DNA from 2 places in the Variovorax sp. P4_B11 genome. Region 1 is predicted to be linked to the other one. Evidence: predicted binding sites of a transcription regulator. Region 1 holds the regulator's gene; the other holds the start of a gene.
What was found. Region 1 encodes sigma-54, which starts transcription at its own class of promoters, with help from an activator protein. Its sites were predicted from a motif close to TGGCANGNAANCTGCTTT; they were not measured.
Positions count from the first base shown of each region.

Region 2: the regulator sigma-54 is predicted to act here: its motif matches at 5,237-5,254, upstream of AC1DYD_RS21665 (isopenicillin N synthase family dioxygenase).

Region 1 covers NZ_JBFUHO010000010.1:80,423-87,672, reverse strand. Annotated here, with positions in the region: gene argS (arginine--tRNA ligase) at 1-925, shown strand, start outside; gene AC1DYD_RS12425 (SPOR domain-containing protein) at 940-1,656, shown strand; gene AC1DYD_RS12420 (thiol:disulfide interchange protein DsbA/DsbL) at 1,912-2,559, shown strand; gene lptA (lipopolysaccharide transport periplasmic protein LptA) at 2,685-3,371, shown strand; gene lptB (LPS export ABC transporter ATP-binding protein) at 3,368-4,162, shown strand; gene AC1DYD_RS12405 (RNA polymerase factor sigma-54) at 4,176-5,756, shown strand; gene AC1DYD_RS12400 (phospholipase D family protein) at 5,759-7,250, shown strand, end outside.
Region 2 covers NZ_JBFUHO010000025.1:32,514-39,763, forward strand. Annotated here, with positions in the region: gene rutA (pyrimidine utilization protein A) at 1-1,092, shown strand, start outside; gene rutB (pyrimidine utilization protein B) at 1,110-1,910, shown strand; gene rutC (pyrimidine utilization protein C) at 1,934-2,326, shown strand; gene rutD (pyrimidine utilization protein D) at 2,329-3,129, shown strand; gene AC1DYD_RS21650 (malonic semialdehyde reductase) at 3,126-3,716, shown strand; gene rutF (NADH-dependent FMN reductase RutF) at 3,749-4,300, shown strand; gene rutR (HTH-type transcriptional regulator RutR) at 4,319-5,065, opposite strand; gene AC1DYD_RS21665 (isopenicillin N synthase family dioxygenase) at 5,301-6,305, shown strand; gene AC1DYD_RS21670 (VOC family protein) at 6,458-6,865, shown strand; gene AC1DYD_RS21675 (BMP family ABC transporter substrate-binding protein) at 6,855-7,250, shown strand, end outside.

The sequences.
Region 1 (7,250 bases):
CCTGAAGGCCTTCCAGGTCCGGTTCGACAACTACTACCTCGAATCCAGCCTCTACTCCAGCGGCCGGGTCGCCGCCACGGTGCAGAAGCTCGTCGATGCCGGCAAGACCTACGAGCAGGACGGCGCGCTGTGGCTGAAGTCGACCGACTACGGCGACGACAAGGACCGCGTGATGCGCAAGGGCGACGGCAGCTACACCTACTTCGTGCCCGACGTCGCCTATCACATTGCCAAGTGGGAGCGCGGCTTCCACCAGGTGGTCAATATCCAGGGCACCGACCACCACGGCACGATCGCGCGGGTGCGCGCCGGCCTGCAGGCGGCCGGGGTCGGCATTCCGGCCGGCTACCCCGACTACGTGCTGCACACCATGGTGCGGGTGGTGCGCGGCGGCGAAGAGGTCAAGATCAGCAAGCGCGCAGGCAGCTACGTCACCCTGCGCGACCTGATCGAGTGGACCAGCACCGACGCGGTGCGTTTCTTCCTGCTGAGCCGCAAGCCCGACACCGAATACACCTTCGACATCGACCTGGCGCTGGCGCAGAATAACGACAACCCGGTGTACTACGTGCAATACGCCCATGCGCGCATCTGCTCGGTGCTGGCGGCCTGGGGCGGCGATGCCGCCACGCTCGAAGGCGTGGACCTGTCCCCGCTCGAGAGCCCGGCCTCGCAGGCGCTGCTGCTGCAACTGGCCAAGTACCCCGCGATGCTGACCGCCGCGGCCAAGGATTTCGCACCTCACGACGTCACCTTCTACCTGCGGGAGCTGGCCGCCAGCTACCACAGCTACTACGACGCCGAGCGCATCCTGGTCGACGACGAGCCAGTCAAGCGGGCCCGCCTGGCGCTGGTCGCGGCGACCGCGCAGGTGCTGCACAATGGTCTCGCTGTTCTGGGCGTCAGCGCGCCGCAAAAGATGTGATTCCCTCCTCCACCATGAAGACAAGACAAAGCGGCAACATCGTCATCGGGCTGATCGTCGGCCTGGTGCTCGGGCTCGGCATCGCGCTCGGGATCGCGGTCTACGTGACCAAGGTGCCGATCCCGTTCATGGCCAAGACCCAGCGCGGCGGCGCCGAGCAGGACGAGGCCGAGGCGCGCAAGAACCGCGACTGGGATCCGAACGCACCGCTGGCCGGCAAGGCCGGAGCGCCGGCCCGTGCGCCGGCGACCGCGCCGCCGGTACCCGCCACGGCCCCCGCCACGGCCCCGGTGACCGCAGCCGCTCCGCCCGCCGGCCCGGTGCCGGTCGTGGTGGCCCCCGGCAGCGTGGCCGCGCCGCGTCCGCCGCGCACCGCGCCGGTGCCGGCGGAAGCCAATGCGCTGCCGCCCTCGAACGACCCGATCGGCGATTTCGCGAAGGCCCGCAGCGGCGCGGGCGCAGGTGCTGCGGCGCCCGCCGGTGCCAGTGCCGACCCGTTCATGTATTTCGTCCAGGCCGGTGCCTTCCGCACCCAGGAGGACGCCGATGCGCAGCGCGCCAAGCTCTCGCTGATGGGCGTGGAGGCGCGTGTGACCGAGCGCGAGCAGGCCGGCCGTACCGTCTACCGCGTGCGCGCCGGCCCCTTCAACAAGAAGGACGATGCCGATCGGCTCAAGGAGCGGCTCGACGATGGCGGCCTCGAATCGGCCCTGGTGCGCGTCCAGCGCTGAAGTCATGGCCCCCACGCTCCCCCACTGCGTGTGGTCGCTGCCCCCCGAGGGGGCCGCAGGCCGCCTTGGGGCGGCCCGGCGCCGGCCTGGCCCCCACGCTCCCCCACTGCGTGTGGGTCGCTGCCCCCCGAGGGGGCCGCAGGCCGCCTTGGGGCGGCCCGGCGCCGGCCTGACACTTCACCGATCTTTACTTTGGGCGGCCGGGGAACTCCACCCCGGTTCGCGGGCTCTTTCTGCCGACAGGAGAACTTCTTAATGCAACGTCGTGATTTTTCTTTGGCCGCTGCTTCGCTGGCCCTTCTTCCGCTGGCCGCGCCCTCGCATGCGCAGGGCCGCCCGTTCAAGGCCGGCACCGATTACATCGTGCTCGGCAAGCCGGCACCGGTCGATGCGCCCGCGGGCAAGGTCGAGGTGGTCGAGTTCTTCTCGTACAACTGCCCGCACTGCGCCGCCTTCGAGCCCAAGCTCGAGGCCTGGGTCAAGCAACTGCCGCCGCATGTCGCGTTCCGGCGCATTCCGGTGCCCTTCGTCGGCAACGACACCGAGGCCAAGCAGCGCTTCTACTATGCGCTCGAAGCCATGGGCAAGGTCGACGAATTCCAGCCCAAAATCTTCCAGGCCATCCACCAGCAGCGCCTGAACCTGACCGGCGATGCCGCGATCCTCGCCTGGGTCGAGAAGCAGCCGGGCCTCGACGCGAAGAAGTTCGCCGAGCTGTTCAAGTCGTTCTCGGTGGTCGGCAAGGCCAAGCGCGCCTCGCAGCTCACGACCGACTACCAGGTGGCCGGCGTGCCGGCGCTCGGCGTCGCCGGCCGCTGGTATGTCGACGGCGACACCGCCGGTTCGCTCGACCGCGCCCTGCAGACGGTCGACTTCCTGATCGCCGAGGCCCGCAAGGGCTGAGCGCCCGGGCGGTCCGGCCGCCCCGACTTCCGTCCACGAAGCCCGCTTCCGCGGGCTTTTTCGTCAAGGCCGCGCAAGTGGCGTCCCGGGGACGCATACAATCGCAGAGCAAGTTTCGTGCCTCTATGACCTCTCCCTCCCTCTCCTTCCTACGCCGCCCCGTGCGCGTGCTGTTCCTCGCCATCGTGCTGGCCGGTCTCGCATCGCTGGCCCAGGCCGAGCAGGCTGACCGGAGCAAGCCGATGAACATCGAGGCCGACGCGATGCGCTACGACGACCTCAAGCAGACCAGCGTGTTCACCGGCAACGTGCTGGTGAACAAGGGCACGATCCAGATCCGCGGCGCGCGCATCGACGTCCGCCAGGACCCCGAGGGCTACCAGTACGGCGTCGTCACGGCCGAACCGGGCAAGCTCTCCTACTTCAAGCAGAAGCGCAATGCCGGCACCGACGAGTGGATCGAGGGCGAGGGCGAGGTCATCGAGTACGACAGCCGCGCCGACAATGTGAAGTTCATCCGCCGCGCGGTCATGCGCCGCCTGATCGGCGCCACGCCCAGCGACGAGAGCAGCGGTCCGCTGATCGTCTACGACCAGAGCAACGACACTTTCACGGTGAATGGCGCGTCGCTGCCGCCGAACGCCGGCGTGGCGACCCAGCCGAGCGGCCGCGTGAAGGCCATCCTGACGCCCAAGCCGGCGACCGTGCCGGCCGCGGCGCCGGCGGCCGGCGCCGCCAAGCCCGCCGCCACGCCGGCGCCGGGCAACAGCCTGCGTTCCACCACCACGCTGGGCGGAGACTTCAAGAAGTGATCGAAGCAGCCGGGATCAGTGCCAGCGACGGCCAGCCGGGCAGCCGGCTGGAGGCGCGCAGCCTGCAAAAGAGCTATGGCAGCCGCAAGGTCGTCAAGGACGTGTCGCTGGCCGTGCAGAAGGGCGAAGTGGTCGGCCTGCTGGGCCCCAACGGCGCCGGCAAGACCACCTCCTTCTACATGATCGTCGGGCTGGTGCGGGCCGACGCCGGCGACATCATGATCGACGGCGAGCCGATCGCCCACATGCCGATCCATCGCCGCGCGCGCATGGGCCTGAGCTATCTGCCGCAGGAGGCCTCGATCTTCCGCAAGCTGACGGTCGAGGAAAACGTGCGCGCCGTGCTCGAACTGCAGAGCGAGCCCGACGAGCAGGGCCGCATGGTGTCGCTCGGCAAGGCGCGCATGGAAGAGCGTCTCGCCGAACTGCTGGCCGACCTGCGGGTCGACCACCTGCGCGATTCGCCGGCGCTGTCGCTGTCCGGCGGCGAGCGCCGCCGGGTCGAGATCGCGCGGGCGCTGGCGACCCAGCCGCGCTTCATCCTGCTGGACGAACCCTTCGCGGGCATCGACCCGATCGCCGTGATCGAGATCCAGCGGATCATCAACTTCCTGAAGGAGCGCGGCATCGGCGTGCTCATCACCGACCACAACGTGCGTGAAACGCTGGGCATCTGCGATCACGCGTTCATCATCAGCGACGGGCACGTGCTGGCACAAGGCACGCCTTCGGAGATCGTCGACAACGCCGAGGTACGGCGCGTGTACCTGGGCGAACACTTCCGGATGTAGGAGCCCAATCTCGATGAAGCAGGGGCTTTCGCTTCGCGTCTCCCAGCACCTGGCGCTCACGCCGCAGCTGCAGCAGTCGATCCGGCTGCTGCAACTGTCCACGCTCGAGCTGAGCCAGGAAGTCGAACAGATGCTCGACGACAACCCGTTCCTCGAGCGCACTGCCGAGGAGGCGGCGCGCGAGGAATTCGGCCTGGAATCGGCGGATGCGCCGGTGCGCGACGAGGATCGGCAGGCCGAAGTCGAGGGCGATTTCGCGCCGGGCCCATCGGCGCCGGCCGAAGTCGCGGTCGCCGCGTCCGAAACCGAGACGGCCACCGCCGACGCCGTCGACGCCGAGCCCGACTGGGAAGGCGACGGCACGGTCGACCTGGCGCCCGACGACAGCGAATGGGGCGGCGACGCCCCGGCGCGCACCAACAACCTGGGCGACGACGAGCGCACCGACGCCACCGAGCTGGCGCGCAGCCAGGAGTCGCTGCAATCCTTCCTGCACCGGCAGGCGCTGGGCCTGCGGCTCAGCGAGACCGATTGCGCCGCGCTGCGCTTCCTGATCGAGTCGCTCAACGACGACGGCTACCTCGAGGATTCGCTGCCGGCCCTGGCTTCGGGCCTGGCCGGCGACGACAACGACCAGTTCGACGACCTAGTGCACCACTTCCAGGTCGCGCTTGGCCTGCTGCAGAGCCTGGAGCCGGTCGGTGTCGGCGCCCGCAACCTCGGCGAGTGCCTGACGATCCAGCTGCGCGCGCTGGCGCATCCCGGCGAGAGCGCCGACGAGGCGCAGGTGCGCGAGACGGCCATTGCGATCTGCAAGCAGCCGATGGAGCTGCTGGCGCGGCGCGACTTCAAGCGTCTCGCGACCCTCACGCGCAGCAACGAGGAAGAGGTTCGCGCGGCCCTGCAGCTGATCGCCAGGCTCGAGCCCAAGCCCGGCCGCCGCTTCGTCGACGTCGAACGCAACGTCGTGATCCCCGACGTGATCGTCACGCGCATCGGCAACGGCACCCACACCAAGTTCCGCGTCATGTTGAACCCCGAGGTCATGCCGCGGCTGCGCGTGCACGACATCTACGCCGGTGCGCTCAAGCAGCACAAGGGCGAAGGCAGCCAGGCGCTGTCGCAGCGGCTGCAGGAGGCGCGCTGGTTCATCAAGAACATCCAGCAGCGCTTCGACACCATCCTGCGGGTGTCGAACGCGATCGTCGAGCGGCAGAAGAGCTTCTTCGTGCACGGCGAGCTGGCGATGCGGCCGCTGGTGCTGCGCGAGATCGCCGACGAGCTCGGCCTGCACGAGTCGACCATCAGCCGCGTGACCACCGCCAAGTACATGGCGACGCCCTACGGCACGGTCGAGCTCAAGTACTTCTTCGGCTCGGCGCTGGGCACCGAGACCGGCGGCAACGCGTCGAGCACCGCGGTGCGGGCGCTGATCAAGCAGTTCGTCAGCGCCGAGGATCTCAAGAAGCCGCTGTCGGACAGCCAGATCTCCGAGATGCTCAAGGAGCAGGGGATCGAATGCGCGCGCCGCACGGTGGCGAAATACCGCGAGGCCCTGCGCATCGCGCCGGCCAATCTGCGCAAGGCACTCTAGCGATGCCTCTCGGCCGGGGCCTGAGGGTGCGCGGGTGGCTCGGCGCGGCACTCGTGGCGGCGACCGTGCTGGCCGGCGGCTGCGCCATGCTGCCGGCCGATTTCGAGCGCCAGCCATCGAGCGCGATCGCGGCCTCCACGGCCACCACGCTGGGGCGGATCGCCAAGGCCTCCGCGCCCGATCCCGACCTGAGCGGCTTCCGGCTGATGCCCGGCGGCGACTTCGCGCTCGACACGCGCTTGCAGCTGGCGCGCCGCGCCGAGCGCACGCTGGACGTCCAGTACTACCAGATCGAGAACGACGAGACCGGCCGCTACTTCCTGCGCAGCCTGCGCGACGCGGCGCTGCGCGGCGTGCGCGTGCGGCTCTTGATGGACGACCTCTACACCTCCGGCGAGGACGAGCTGCTGCTGGCGCTGGCCGCGACGCCGAACCTCGAGCTGCGCCTGTTCAATCCGTTCCCGGCCGGGCGCGGCAGCATGGTGCAGCGCTTCTCGCGTTCGCTGTTCGACTTCGACCGCGTGAACCGCCGGATGCACAACAAGCTCTTCATCGCCGACGGCACGATGGCGGTGGCGGGCGGGCGCAACATCGGCAGCCAATATTTCGCGCAGGCCGCGGGCGCGAACTTCCTGGACATCGACACCTTCGTCGCCGGTGCGCTGGCGAAGCGCCTGGGCAGCCTCTTCGATCTCTACTGGAACAGCCCCTACGTGCGGCCGATCGGCACCGTGGTCGCTTCCTCGCTGACGCCCGAGGAACTGCAGCGGCGCTTCGAGCAGGCCACCGGCCCCGCCAACACCCCGGCGCCGCGGCCGCCGGCGCCGAACGACGTCCTGGGCTACGCGCCGCTGGGGCCGGAGCTGAAGGACGGCGCCCGGCTCGACCTGATCTGGACCCTGGCCGAGGCCTATGCCGACGCGCCCGACCGCGTAGTCGGCAAGACCGCGTCCTATGGCGGCGTGCCGCTGCTCGATGTCGACAGCGTGCGCTACAACGTGATCGAGCAGATGCGGCGCTCGCGTTCCGAAGTCACGCTGGTGTCGCCCTACCTGATCCCGGGCAAGGCCGGGCTCGAGGTGATGCGCGAGGTCCGCGGCCGCGGGGTCCGGATCAGCGTCGTCACCAATTCGCTCGCGGCCACCGACGAGCCGCTGGTCCACACCGGCTACCGGCGCTACCGGCCCGACATGCTGCGCCTCGGCGTCGAGATCCACGAGCTGAGCTCGGCGCGCACCAAGCGCAGCGTGCGGCTCGGGCTGTTCGGCTCGCAGGTCGGCCGGCTGCATGCGAAGGCGGCGATCTTCGACCGCCGCGCGCTGTTCCTGGGTTCGATGAACTTCGACCCGCGCTCGGACAACCACAACACCGAGATCGGCCTCTTCATCGCCAGCCCCGAGATGGCGCAGCAGATGCTCAAGCTGCTCGACGTGCTGAAGCAGCAGGGCGCCTACCGGGTGCGCTTTGCCGAAGGCAGCGAAGGTCTCGAATGGG
Region 2 (7,250 bases), on a different contig from region 1:
CCCATCGGCAACAACGGCTGGCTGCTGTCGGAGAACGCTCCGCAGTACAAGCCGAGCTTCGAACTCAACAAGCGGATCACGCAGCGCGCGGAGCACTACGGCATGGACTTCGTGCTGTCGATGATCAAGCTGCGCGGCTTCGGCGGCAAGACCGAGTTCTGGGACCACAACCTCGAATCCTTCACCCTGATGGCCGGCCTGGCCGCCGTGACCACGAAGATCAAGCTGTTCGCCACCGCCGCATCGCTGGTGATGCCGCCGGCGATCGTCGCGCGCATGGCCTCGACCATCGACTCGATCTCGAACGGCCGCTTCGGCCTCAACCTGGTGACCGGCTGGCAGCGCCCCGAGTACTCGCAGATGGGCATGTGGCCGGGCGACCAGTTCTTCGGCACCCGCTACGCCTACCTGTCCGAATACATCCAGGTGCTGCGCGACCTGTGGGGCAAGGGCCAGTCCGACTTCAAGGGCGAGCACTTCAAGATGGACGACTGCCGCCTGAGCCCGCGGCCGCAGGTCGACATGAAGGTGATCTGCGCCGGCCAGAGCGATTCCGGAATGGCGTTCTCCGCCCAATACGCCGACTACAACTTCTGCTTCGGCAAGGGCGTGAACACGCCCAAGGCGTTTGCGCCCGCCGCCGAAAAGCTGATCGACGCCACCAAGAAGACCGGCCGCCACGTCACCACCTACGTGCTGATGATGGTCATCGCCGACGAGACCGACGAGGCCGCGCGTGCCAAGTGGGAGCACTACAAGGCCGGCGCCGACCACGAGGCGATCACGTGGCTCGGCGCACAGGGCGCCGCCGACACCCGATCCGGCGCCGACACCAACGTACGACAGATGGCCGACCCGACCTCCGCCGTCAACATCAACATGGGCACGCTGGTCGGCTCGTATGCCAGCGTCGCGCGCATGCTCGACGAGATGGCCGAGGTGCCGGGCACCGAGGGCGTGCTGCTGACCTTCGACGATTTCGTCCAAGGCATCGAAGCCTTCGGCGAGCGCATCCAGCCGCTGATGAAGAGCCGCGTGGGCGCCGACACCCCGGTGCCGACACAGGCGGTGCCGCAAGCGCTTGCCGCCTGAACCGAAACGGAGTCGCCATGACCCCACCCACCAGCACCCCCCGCAACACCACCCTCCGCTCCACCACGCCGGTCGGCGTGCCCGACGCGCCGGGCGCGCCCGCGCCGCTGGTGCTGCCCGCGCGCCCCGAACCCCTGGCGCTGCACACCGCCAACTCGGCCCTGATCGTGGTCGACATGCAGAACGCCTATGCGTCGGTCGGCGGCTACGTCGACACGGCCGGCTTCGACATCTCGGGCGCGCAGGGCGTGATCGACAACATCGCGCGCAGCATCGCCGCTGCGCGCGCGGCCGGCATGCGGGTCGTGTTCCTGCAGAACGGCTGGGACGCGGCGTACGTCGAAGCCGGCGGCCCGGGCTCGCCCAACTGGTACAAGTCGAACGCGCTCAAGACCATGCGCAAGAAGCCCGAGCTGCAAGGCAAGTTCCTCGCCAAGGGCGGATGGGACTACGAACTGATCGCCGCGATGAAGCCGCAGCCGGGCGACATCGTGGTCCCCAAGACGCGCTACAGCGGCTTCTTCAACAGCACGCTCGACAGCACGCTGCGCGCGCACGGCATCCGCAACCTGGTGTTCACCGGCATCGCGACCAACGTCTGCGTGGAGTCGACGCTGCGCGACGCCTTCCACCTCGAGTACTTCGCCGTGATGCTCGAGGACGCCACGCACGAGCTCGGCGGCGAAGCGATCCAGAAGGCGGCGGTCTACAACGTCGAGACCTTCTTCGGCTGGGTCTCGACGGTCGACGACTTCTGCCGCACCTTCGCGCCGCGCGCCGGCGTCCAAGCCGCCGCGGCCGAAGCCGCCACTGCCTGATTCCAATCCAAGAAAGAGAAACCATGCCCAAGCAAGCCATCATCCCGCCCGGAACCACCACCCCGATCGCGCCCTTCGTGCCCGGCACCATGGCCGACGGCGTCGTCTACGTCTCGGGCACCCTGCCCTTCGACAAGGACAACAACGTGGTGCACGTCGGCGACGCCACGGCGCAGACCCGGCACGTGCTCGAGACCATCAAGAGCGTCATCGCCACCGCCGGCGGCACCATGGACGACGTCACCTTCAACATGATCATGATCAAGGACTGGGCCGACTACGCCAAGGTCAACGCGGTCTACGCCGAGTACTTCCCGGGCGTGAAGCCGGCGCGCTACTGCATCCAGTGCGGCCTCGTGAAGCCCGATGCGCTGGTCGAGATCGCCTCGATCGCGCACGTCGGCAAGAAGGCCTGAGCATGCCGCTGCATTTCGAGGTGCACGGACCGGCCGGGGGCGACGCGGTGCTGCTGTCGTCGGGCCTCGGCGGCTCGGCCGGCTTCTGGCAGCCGCAGCTCGGCGCGCTGCTCGCCGCCGGCCACCGCGTGGTCGCCTACGACCAGCGCGGCACGGGACGCAGCCCCGCCGCGCTCGCCGAGGGCTATGCGATCGCCGACATGGCGCGCGACCTGATCGAGATCATGGACGCGACGTCGACGCCGCGCTGCCACCTGGTCGGCCATGCGCTGGGCGGCCTGGCGGGCCTGCAGCTGGCGCTCGACGCGCCCTCGCGGGTCGCCAGCCTGGTGCTGGTCAACGCGTGGTCCCGGCCCAATCCGCATTCGGCGCGCTGCTTCGACGCCCGCCTGGCCTTGCTCGGCGCCTGCGGCGCGCGCGCCTATGTCGAGGCGCAGCCGATCTTCCTGTACCCGGCCGCCTGGTGCGCCGAGCATGCGCAGCGCGTCGCCGACGAGGTCGAGCATGCGCATGCGCACTTCCCGGGCGTTGCCAACATGCGCGCGCGCATCGCGGCGCTGCGCGCCTTCGACGTCGATGCGCGGCTGGCGGACATCGCCGTGCCGACGCTGGTCGCGGCCGCCGCCGACGACGTGCTGGTGCCCTGGACCTGCTCGCAACGCCTCGCCGACGGCCTGCCGAGCGCCACGCTGGACCGCGTGCCGCACGGCGGCCATGCGCACAGCGTGACCGACCCCGAAACCTTCAACCGCAGCTTGCTCGCGTTCCTCTCCCGCGTGACGGCACCCGAAACCACACCATGACCCGCAACCTGGATGACGCCGCGCTGGCGACCCTCTTCACCGAAGCCCGCTCGCACAACGGCTGGCGCGCGGAGCCCGTTTCCGACGCCGTGCTGCGGCAGCTGTACGAGCTCGCCCGCATGGGCCCGACCTCGGCCAACTGCTCGCCCGGCCGCTTCGTCTTCGTGCGCACGCCGGAGGGCAAGCAGCGCCTGGCCCCGGCCTTGTCGAAAGGCAATCTCGAGAAGACCCTGACCGCACCCGTGACCGTGATCGCCGCCTGGGACAAGGCCTTCTACGAGGCACTGCCGAAGCTGTTCCCGCACGGCGACGCGAAGAGCTGGTTCACGGGCAGCCCCGAGCTCGCCCACGAGACGGCGTTCCGCAACGGCACGCTGCAAGCGGCCTACCTGCTGCTTGCCGCCCGCTCGCTCGGGCTCGACGCGGGCCCGATGTCGGGCTTCGACAAGGCCAAGGTGGACGCCGCGTTCTTCGCCGGCAGCACATGGACCGCCAACTTCCTCATCAACCTCGGCCACGGCGATGCCTCGAAGGTGTTTGGCCGCCTGCCGCGCCTCGATTTCAAAGACGCCTGCACGCTGGCCTGAGCACGGCCGAACCTGTCCACGGAGTACCAACCATGTTGACCGCCCGCGTGCCTGCCGCTGTATCCGACGCCGCCGCCCCCGACAGCCCGGACCGGGTGCTGGAAAAGACCGACTACCGCAATGCGATGTCGCGCCTGGGCGCGGCGGTCAACATCATCACCACCGACGGCCCGGCCGGGCGCGCCGGCTTCACCGCCTCCGCGGTGTGCAGCGTGACGGACGAGCCGCCCACGCTGCTGATCTGCCTCAACCGCACGGCGTCGGCGTATCCCGCGTTCCAGGCCAACGCCGTGCTGTGCGTCAACGTGCTCGCGGCCGGCCAGCAGACGCTGTCCGGCGTCTTCGGCGGCAAGACGCCGATGGACGATCGCTTTGCCGCGGGCCGCTGGCGCAACGGCGCCACGGGTTCTCCCGTGCTCGAAGGCGCGGCCGCGTCCTTCGACTGCCGGGTCGTGCGCAGCACCAGCGTCGGCACCCACGACGTGCTGTTCTGCGAGGCCGTGGCGATCGCGCTGGGCGACACCGCGCACGGCCTGATCTACTTCGACCGGCGCTACCACGACATCGTGCCCTCCCCGCACTGACACCCTCGGGCCGGGGCGCTACGACGGCGCCGAGACGCCCTCGAGGACGATGCGCTGGACGTTCGCCACCGCCTGCTCGAAGAAGGCCGGATCGTCGAGCGTGCGGCCGGTGATGGCCTGCACCTGGACACCGAAATCGGCGTAGTGCTGGGTGGTGGCCCAGAGCGCGAAGATCAGGTGATGCGGGTCGACGGGCGCCAGCTTGCCGGCGGCCACCCAGTCACGGATGACCTCCGACTTGCGGTCGACCAGGTCGCGCAGTTCGCGCCCGAGTTCGTCGCGCAGGAGCGGTGCGCCCTGGATCATCTCCAGGCAGAACAGGCGCGACGCATCGGGCTGGTCGCGCGAGATCACGAGCTTGCGCCGGATGTAGTCTGCGATGGCTTCGCGCGGGTCCTGGTCGGCATGGAAACCGCGCAGCGGCTCGAGCCATACGGCGAGCAGATCGCGCAGCACCGACACATACAGCTCTTCCTTGTTGGCGAAGTAATAGAGCAGGTTGCTCTTCGACACGTCGGCGCGCGCCGCGACCTGGTCGACGCTGGTGCCATGCAGGCCGAAGCGCGAGAACAGCCCCAGGGCGGCGGCGAGGATCACGCTGCGCTTGTCCTCGATCTGGCGCAGGCGCCGGCTCACGGCGGCCGGACTGCGCGGCACCGGCGTCCGTTTCGCGATGACGCGTTGCGACGCCTTGGCCTTGCCCGGCTTCGCCACCGCCGTTGCCTTGCGCGTCGTGGCCGTTCGCCCGCCCGGTGTCTTTGGCATGTGCTGCTTCTTTCCTCGTGTGTTGTCGGATGTCGTGCGCAGCCTGCTTGCATGAGCCGTACCCGCGCATCGCCCCTGGCTGGACCATGCGGCGCACCAACGCGAGGCACATGCACGCGCAATCGGGCGCCGCGCCGTCGCAGCCTACCGTATTTGTCCATTTGGTCCAACTGGCATGGACGTTGCATGTCGTGCTGCGCAACGCTCCCACCCTGCGTTGTTCAAGGATTGACGCATGACACTCTTGTCCGTTCCGATCATCGACCTGGCGCCCTACTTCGCGGCTACGCCCGAAGGCAAGGCCGAAGTCGCGCGCAAGGTCGAGGAGGCCTGCCGCGGCATCGGCTTCCTCGTCATCACGAATCACGGGATCTCGCAGGAATTGATCGCGCGCGTGTCGGCCGTGTCGCGCGAGTTCTTCGCGCTGCCGCTGGCCGAGAAGCGCAAGGTCGACCGGCCGCGCGACGATGCGGTGCGCGGCTACAGTGCGGTCGGCGAGGAAGGCCTCTCGTACAGCCTCGAAGAGGCAGCACCCGGCGACCTGAAGGAATCGTTCTCGATCGGCCCGGCCAAGGTGCCGAACGACGCGTACCACCGCGGCGAGGCGGCCGGCCCGCACTTCGAGCCCAACGCCTATCCGCCGCTGCCGGGCTTCCAGGCCGCGTACGACGCGTACTTCGAGGCGATGAGCGAGCTGTCGCGTTCGCTGATGCGCATCTTCGCGCTGGCCCTGAAGCTGCCCGAGAGCTTCTTCGACGACAAGATCGACAAGCACATCAGCATGTTCCGCGTGCTGAGCTATCCGCCCCAGACCGAGGCGGCGCTGCCCGGCCAGCTGCGCGCCGGCGCCCACAGCGACTACGGCAGCCTCACCGTGGTGCTGACCGACGACAAGGGCCTGCAGGTGTTCAACAAGGCGGGCCAGTGGGTCGACGTGCCGCTCGTCGAAGGCGCCCTGGTGGTCAACATCGCCGACCTGATGATGCAGTGGACCAACGACCAGTGGGTGTCGACGCTGCACCGCGTCGTGAACCCGCCGCCGGACATCGCCGACACCAACCGCCGCCAATCGCTGGTGTTCTTCCACCAGCCCAACTACGACGCCATGGTCGAGTGCCTGCCGAGCTGCCTGGCGCCCGGCGAACAGCCGAAGTACGCACCGGTCAGCTCGGGCGACCACCTGAAGTCGAAGTTCGTCAAGCAGACCACCTTCGGCGGCACCAGGGCCACCATCGCCTGAGATGAAACTCACCCCCGAAGCGCCTTGCGGCGCCTCCCCCTCAAGGGGGCAACACCAGCGGCCCGGCAAAGCCGGTTCCGCGGTGTTCCTGGCCTTTGATTGCGCCGGATTCATGCGTCGCGGGTCGCGCCAGGCGCGGTGGAGCAACTGACATGGCCCATCTTTCCTACGTCAATGTCTTCGCGAAGGACGTGGTCGCGCTCAGCGGCTTCTACCAGCGCGTGTTCGGCTTCGCCGAAATCGAGGCGATCCGCTCGCCGATCTTCCGCGGCCTCGACACCGGCCGCTCGAGCCTGGGCTTCAACGCGCACGACGCCTACGACTTGCTGCAGCTGTCCGAGTTCTCGGACACGCGCGGCGTCAAGTTCCTGCTGAACATCGACGTCGACGCGCAGGCCGACGTCGACCGCATGGTCCCGATCGCCGTCGAGGCCGGCGCCACGCTGATCAAGGCGCCCTACCTCACCTATTACGACTGGTACCAGTCGGTGTTGCTCGACCCCGAGGGCAACGTGTTCCGGATCAATTTCATGATGAAAGGTCAGAGCGATGTTGCGTAAATCGATTCCCTGCGCCGTGGCGCTGCTGCTGGCGGGCATGGCCCTGGCCGGCCCGGCCGTGGCCGCCGACGGCTTCACCCTCAAGGGCAAACCCAAGATCGCGATGCTGTACTTCGGCCCGAAGAACGACGGCGGCTGGACGCAGGCCTTCGACGAGGCGCGCATCAAGGTCGAGAAGGAAACCGGCGAGAAGATCCAGTTCGTCGAGAACGTGCCCGAAGACGCGTCGGCCATCAAGCCGGCCGCCGAGAAGTTCATCCAGCGCGGCGCCAACGTCATCATCGGCACCGCCTTCGGCTATTCGGACAGCTTCAAGGAGCTCGCGGCCAAGTACCCCGACGTCGCCTTCCTCAACGGTTCCGGCACCACCAACGGCAGCAATCTC